Regions from separate parts of the Rhizobium sp. SU303 genome, predicted to be linked through region 2. Evidence: predicted binding sites of a transcription regulator. Region 2 holds the regulator's gene; each other region holds the start of a gene.
What was found. The regulator LexA, encoded in region 2, represses DNA repair genes until DNA is damaged. The targets are predictions, from matches to a motif close to TGTTCNNNNTGTGTTCNG.
Positions count from the first base shown of each region.

Region 1: the regulator LexA is predicted to act here: its motif matches at 1,669-1,686, upstream of uvrA (excinuclease ABC subunit UvrA).
Region 3: the regulator LexA is predicted to act here: its motif matches at 887-904, upstream of RlegSU303_RS08030 (ImuA family protein).

Region 1 is NZ_CP088095.1:2,134,648-2,136,914, forward strand. Features, by position in the region: gene uvrA (excinuclease ABC subunit UvrA) at 1-1,546, opposite strand, end outside; gene RlegSU303_RS10705 (single-stranded DNA-binding protein) at 1,831-2,267, shown strand, end outside.
Region 2 is NZ_CP088095.1:1,970,245-1,972,511, reverse strand. Features, by position in the region: gene RlegSU303_RS09915 (VOC family protein) at 1-436, opposite strand, end outside; gene lexA (transcriptional repressor LexA) at 635-1,354, shown strand; gene RlegSU303_RS09905 (ComEC/Rec2 family competence protein) at 1,335-2,267, opposite strand, start outside.
Region 3 is NZ_CP088095.1:1,609,367-1,611,633, reverse strand. Features, by position in the region: gene RlegSU303_RS08035 (Y-family DNA polymerase) at 1-160, opposite strand, end outside; gene RlegSU303_RS08030 (ImuA family protein) at 81-839, opposite strand; partial or broken gene RlegSU303_RS08025 (hypothetical protein) at 1,014-1,278, shown strand; partial or broken gene dinB (DNA polymerase IV) at 1,282-2,267, shown strand, end outside.

The DNA of each region.
Region 1 (2,267 bases), 160 kb from region 2:
GCTGGCTTTCGCCGCCCGACAGCGTGCCGGAATTGCGCGACAGGCTGAGATATTCCAGGCCGACATCGTTGAGGAAGCGCAGCCGGTCGCGGATTTCCTTGAGGATGCGCACGGCAATCTCGTTCTGCTTGGCATTGAAGCTTGCCGGCAGTGTCTCGAACCAGTCGCGGGCGACACGGATCGACATCGCGGTTACTTCGCCGATATGCAGCGTGTCGATCTTCACCGCTAAGGCCTCCGGCTTCAGGCGGAAGCCGTTGCAGGAAGGGCAGGGGGCCGCCGACATGAAGCGCTCGATATCCTCGCGCGCCCAGGCGGAATCGGTCTCCTTCCAGCGGCGCTCGAGATTGGTGATGATGCCTTCGAAATTCTTCTGCGTCGTGTAGGAGCGGGCGCCGTCGGCATAGTGGAATTCGATCTTGTCGTTGGTGCCGTTAAGGATGACGTCCTTGGCCTCCTCGGAAAGATCGTTCCAGCGGGTGCCGAGCTTGAAGCCGTAATGTTTGCCGAGCGCTTCCAGCGTCTGATTGTAGTAGGGCGAGGTCGACTTGGCCCAGGGCGCGATCGCCCCGTCGCGCAGCGTCCGTTCCGGCTCGGGCACGATCAGATCCGGATCGATCTTCTGCTGGGCGCCGAGGCCGTCGCAGGTCGGGCAGGCGCCGAAGGGATTGTTGAAGGAGAACAGCCTAGGTTCGATCTCCGGAATGGTGAAGCCGGAGACCGGGCAGGCGAATTTCTCCGAAAACAGCACGCGTTCATGCGTCTCGTTCAGCGACTTGTTGGCCGAGCCGCCGGCCGACGTCTCTTCCGGCGGCAGCGGCTTGTCGGCGAATTCGGCAACCGCCAGCCCGTCGGCGAGCTTCAGGCAGGTTTCCAGGCTGTCCGCCAGGCGCGCCGACACATCGGAGCGCACGACGATGCGGTCGACGACCACGTCGATGTCGTGCTTGTATTTCTTGTCGAGCACCGGTGCCTCGGCGATCTCGTAGAACTGCCCGTCGACCTTGACGCGCTGGAAGCCCTTCTTCATCAGCTCCGCCAGTTCCTTCTTGTATTCGCCCTTGCGCCCGCGCACGAGCGGCGCAAGAATATAAAGACGGGTGCCCTCGCCGAAATCCAGGATGCGGTCGACCATCTGGCTGACGGTCTGGCTCTCGATCGGCAGGCCGGTCGCCGGCGAATAGGGAACGCCGACGCGGGCAAAAAGCAGGCGCATATAGTCGTAGATCTCGGTGACGGTGCCGACCGTCGAGCGCGGGTTGCGCGAGGTGGTCTTCTGCTCGATCGAGATCGCCGGCGACAGCCCGTCGATCTGGTCGACGTCGGGCTTCTGCATCATTTCGAGGAATTGCCGGGCATAGGCTGACAGGCTCTCGACATAGCGCCGCTGGCCCTCGGCATAGATCGTGTCGAAGGCAAGCGAGGATTTGCCGGAACCCGAAAGCCCGGTCATGACGATCAGCTTGTTACGCGGCAGATCGAGATCGATGCTCTTGAGATTATGCTCGCGCGCGCCGCGGATGGAGATCGTCTTCAGTTCGCTCATCGTCTCTGCTTTGGTTTTCTGGATGACAGCCCTTATTTAGTGATGCCGACGGGCGAGTCGAGGCTGAATATCCGCAAGGGCTCAAGGTTTTCGATTCTGTTGACAGGATCATACGGATAAACTAGAACAAATAAAGAACAAAATTCCTGATGAATGCATGCGGCTTTCTGATGGGATAAACATGTGGATTAATTGCCGCCCATGCGCATCGGCGGTCCGTGATGGTTTAAGGTGCGCCGATCGATTAAACGCCGCCGGGCAGGGCGGCAGGCAGGGTGAGAAGCATGGCTGGTAGCGTGAATAAGGTAATTCTGATTGGAAACGTCGGTGCGGACCCGGAAATCCGCCGCACACAGGATGGCCGGCCGATCGCCAATCTTCGTATCGCGACCTCGGAGACCTGGCGCGACCGCAATTCCGGCGAGCGCCGTGAAAAGACCGAATGGCACACCGTCGTCGTCTTCAACGAAGGCCTTTGCAAGGTCGTCGAGCAATATGTGAAGAAGGGCGCCAAGCTCTATATCGAAGGCCAGCTGCAGACCCGCAAATGGCAGGACCAGCAGGGCCAGGATCGCTACAGCACGGAAGTGGTGCTGCAGGGTTTCGGTTCGACGCTGACGATGCTCGACGGCCGCGGTGAAGGCGGCGGCGCGAGCGGCGGCCGTGGCAGTGGCGCCGGCGGCAACGATTATGGCGACGATTACGGCGCCCCGGCGCCCGC
Region 2 (2,267 bases):
CGAAAGCCAGCTTGAAGCCGGCAATCGTCTCGGAACCGTCCGGCATCGTCATCGGCCGGGTGAACTGCAGCATCTCGCCGGCGCTCGATCCGTTGCCGACGAAATTCTGATGATCGATGCCGGCATCCTTGCTGCCGAAAGCCATCCCCGAAAGCCCCTCCTCGCAACAGCGGAAACGGAAGGCCTGGTTGCGGGCAGTGAAGACATTGCCTTGCCGCGCCGATGCCTCGCTCTCCTCGACGCTCGCAATCCCGAGCGGCTCCAGATAGGTCTTGTCGGCAAAAAAGACGCAGGCATTCTCCGTTCCGAAGGGATGGCGCGCATCGGCGGCAACGGTGAAGCCGAGCTTGCCGAGCCTCTCGCGCGCCAGATCGATGTTGACGACCGGCAGCACGACATGATCCAGCGGGTGCGGTTTGGCGGAATGCTCGTTCATGATGTCCCTCCTGGAAACGGCAAGAGATTTGCGACGGCGCGCCCCTCAACGCAAGAGATGTGTCCCAATCCGGCGAATGAAAATAAAAATCTCAACGAGTTGGCGCCAAGTTTTACGGAAATTTAGCTACTTGCGGAACACATATGGAACATATAGTGTCTGTTCTGGATTTGTTTCAATCACGAGGTCACAACGTCGATGCTCACGCGCAAACAACAGGAGCTTCTCCTTTTCATTCATGAGCGCATGAAGGAATCCGGCGTTCCGCCATCTTTCGACGAAATGAAGGATGCCCTGGACCTCGCCTCCAAGTCCGGGATTCATCGCTTGATTACAGCGCTTGAGGAGCGAGGCTTCATTCGCCGCCTACCGAATCGCGCCCGCGCGATCGAGGTCATCAAGCTTCCGGAGGCCTACAGCCCCAGCATTCAGCCCCGGCGCGGCTTTTCGCCGAGCGTCATCGAGGGCAGCCTCGGCAAGCCGCAGCCGGTTGCTACTCCTGCTCCCGCAAAACCCGTCGCCGACAACGCCAACTCGGTCTCCGTGCCGGTCATGGGCCGAATCGCTGCCGGTGTGCCGATCTCGGCGATCCAGAACAATACCCACGACATCGTCGTTCCGGCCGACATGCTCGGCTCCGGTGAACATTATGCGCTCGAGGTCAAGGGCGATTCGATGATCGACGCCGGCATCTTCGACGGCGACACCGTGATCATCCGCAACGGCAGCACCGCAAGTCCTGGCGACATCGTCGTTGCTCTCGTCGACGACGAAGAAGCGACACTCAAGCGCTTCCGCCGCAAGGGCGCCTCGATCGCGCTGGAAGCGGCCAACCCAGCTTACGAGACCCGGATTTTCGGGCCGGACCGTGTCAAGGTTCAGGGTAAACTCGTCGGTCTCATTCGCCGATATCACTGACATTGGCCAGGCCGGATTCGGTAAAACTGTTGCTGCGCCAGTCATAGGCACGATGGCGCATCCATGGCCGCGACAATACATCGAATGCGGTTGCGACCTCCAGGCCGGTGTCCGTGAAGCGCAACTCGATGGAACCGGTCCTGCGCAACGTCTCACCGGTGAAGAGCGTCGCACCTGAACGGCAATTGTTGAAGCGAAGGCGGACCGACGTCACGACGATATCGGCCGCGTCGCACGCCGGGCCGAGATAGGCGGCGTTGTCGATGACGGTTACCACCCGACCATTGCCAAGCCTTGATATGCACCAGGCCTTCTTGACGCAGGAAAAGCGGTTTGCGTCACCGCCCGCTGCGGCCGTCCGCATCGCGGTCCTTGCTTCGTTCTGCTGATCGCGGGAAAGCCTGACGCGGCGGTCTTCTCCCTCAGGCGGGATAGCAGGACCATCCAGCATCTTCGGCGGATCATGCCTCGGCAGGACCAGCGCTCTCTGCCACTGGTCGAAGATGAAGTCCGGCGGTCTTTCACGGTTGGAAGCCATTGCCGCCGCCTCGACGACCGCGACGAGACTGCCATCCTCCGAAATCACCAGATCCGGCGGCCGGGGAACCGGCAGAAGCAGCAGGATGAGTGTTGCGACCGCGATGATCGATGTGCCGACATGGCGCAACCGGGTGCGGAGCAGCGTCAGCAGCAGAAAGCCTGCCACGGCGACGGCGAAATACCAGGCGGGCAAGCGGCCGACGTCGATATTGCCACCCCAGCCGGACACCGTCTTTGCGACCGCGATCACCAAATCGAGGCCAAATCCGACGATCTTCCAAGCCCAAACATCCAGACCGAAAGGCATGAGCAGCATCGCCAGCAGGCCTGCCGGCATGATGATGAAGGAGATGATCGGCATCGTCGCGAGGTT
Region 3 (2,267 bases), 360 kb from region 2:
CTCCAGCCTTCCTGGCTGCAGGATCAGCGGCCGACACCCAGCGCTTGGAGCCGCTCTTCGAAATGACGGCGATCGCCTGGTCAACGGAAATAGCGGGATCGACCCGCCTGATCCTGTCCGTCGGCAGATCGGGAAAAAATATCGATACGACCCTCGGCATCGCAGGCTCCTACTTCGAACTCGGCGCACTCACCCGCTTTCACCCTCATCAATTCAAGAAACCACCTCGCCCGCCCGACGCCTGGAACGGGCAGTTCCTCGCTTGGAATGACGCTCACTCTCCATCGCGTGGTCGCAGCAGTCGGCTGGCCGAAGTCGCTGGCCTCGGTCTGCCGTCGCCACCGCCGCACTACGAGTGCCATCGTGCCGGTCTTCTCGGCAGCAAGCTGCAGCCGCCGGGACGCCGCCATCGGCAACCGGACGATCTCGCCAATCACCGCGCCGAGACCGCCGTATGAGAGGCCCTCCTCCATGTTCGCAAGGACGTCCTCCTCCTTGTCGGACTCGACGAAGACGATCCGGTTCGGATGAAGCCCCGCCTGCGCCAGGGCCGGGAAGAACAGGTCGGGACGTGTCAGGCACCAGACGACCTTGCCTTGAGTGCGAGCGGCTATCCCGGCCACGAACAGGGCGGCCGCCGCCCCATCGACGGTGCCAGCCCCGCCGCCAGCACACTCGTGCAGCGCCCCATAGGCCAACCCACCGCCCGGAAGCCGCTCGTCGATCTGTGCCACGCCGAAAGGCAAAACGCCGCGCTTGCGCTGACTGGCGCTTTCCAGGTGCGCAATCTGTTCGCGCAGGCCGTCGAGGACGGCGTTTGTGGCGGCGGCTGAGTTCATGATCTCCCTTCAACGGCAACCCGTTTTCAGCTTGAGAAACAGTAATATGTTCTGTATTTGTTCTCATAGAACAACTGAGTCAATGCGCATGTGACCCGCTGAAGTTGAGCACCAGTGCAAAGCAGAAAAATCGCCAGCGGATTCAATCGGATGGCGGAGAAGGAATATTTTCGCATGCGCCGAACGCGGCTTGTGGACGAATGCGGCCCCGAGACTGAAAGATCACAAGGTCCCGGTGGTCGAACTCATCTGCCGTGTCTGCGACCGCCATTGCGCGCATGAGCGCAGGCTGTTGGTGAAAGCTTTTGGCGCAAGCGTCAGCTTCGCGGAAATCCGCCGACGCATGGCTATGGGCTGCGAACGCATGCAGACGCCTGAGGGTGACAAGTGCGGGGCACATTTCCCATGTTTGGGTAATGATCTCCCTGATGGAAGCTAGATGATGACAGGCGAAGAAAGCCGAGAGCGGCCGCGCAAGATCGTGCATGTCGACATGGATGCCTTCTACGCATCGGTCGAGCAGCGTGACAATCCGGAGCTGCGTGGCATGCCGGTTGCCGTGGCAGTCCTGCTGCCCGCGGGGTGGTGGCAGCGGCCAGCTACGAAGCCAGAAAGTTCGGCGTTCATTCCGCCATGCCTTCGGTGACTGCGCAGCGGAAATGCCCGGACCTCATCTTCGTCAAGCCGCGCTTTGATGTTTACAAAGCCGTGTCGTTGCAGATCCGGGCGATCTTCGCCGAATACGCGCCGATGATCGAGCCGTTGTCGCTCGACGAGGCCTATCTCGACGTCACCGAAAACCTGAAGGGCATGGAGATTGCGACCGAGATCGCCGAAGAGATCCGCGCGAGCATCAAGGCGGCGACGGGGCTCAATGCGTCAGCCGGAATTTCTTACAACAAGTTTCTGGCCAAGTTGGCAAGCGACCTCAACAAGCCGAACGGCCAGGCTGTCATCACGCCGAAGAACGGCCCCGCCTTCGTCGAGCAACTCCCCGTCAAGAAATTCCACGGTGTAGGGCCGGCAACCGCCGAAAAGATGCATCGGCTGGGCATCGAGATGGGCGCTGACCTCAAGCAGCAATCGCTCGAGTTTCTGGTTCAGCATTTCGGGAAGTCGGGACCGTATTTCTTTGGGATTGCTCGCTGTATCGACAATCGTCCGGTCAAGCCGGATCGGGTGCGGAAATCCGTCGGAGCGGAAGACACGTTTTCGCAGGACATCCATTCCTTTGAGCCCGCGCGCGAAGGGCTTCAGCCGCTGATCGAGAAAGTCTGGGGCTACTGCGAGGCCAATGAAATTGGCGCCAAGACGGTGACACTCAAGGTCAAGTATGCCGAACTTCAGCCAGATCACCCGCAGCAAGACTGTTCCGTCAGCACTGCCGGCGATCACCGATCTTGAGGTGATCGATCTGCTTCTCGCGCC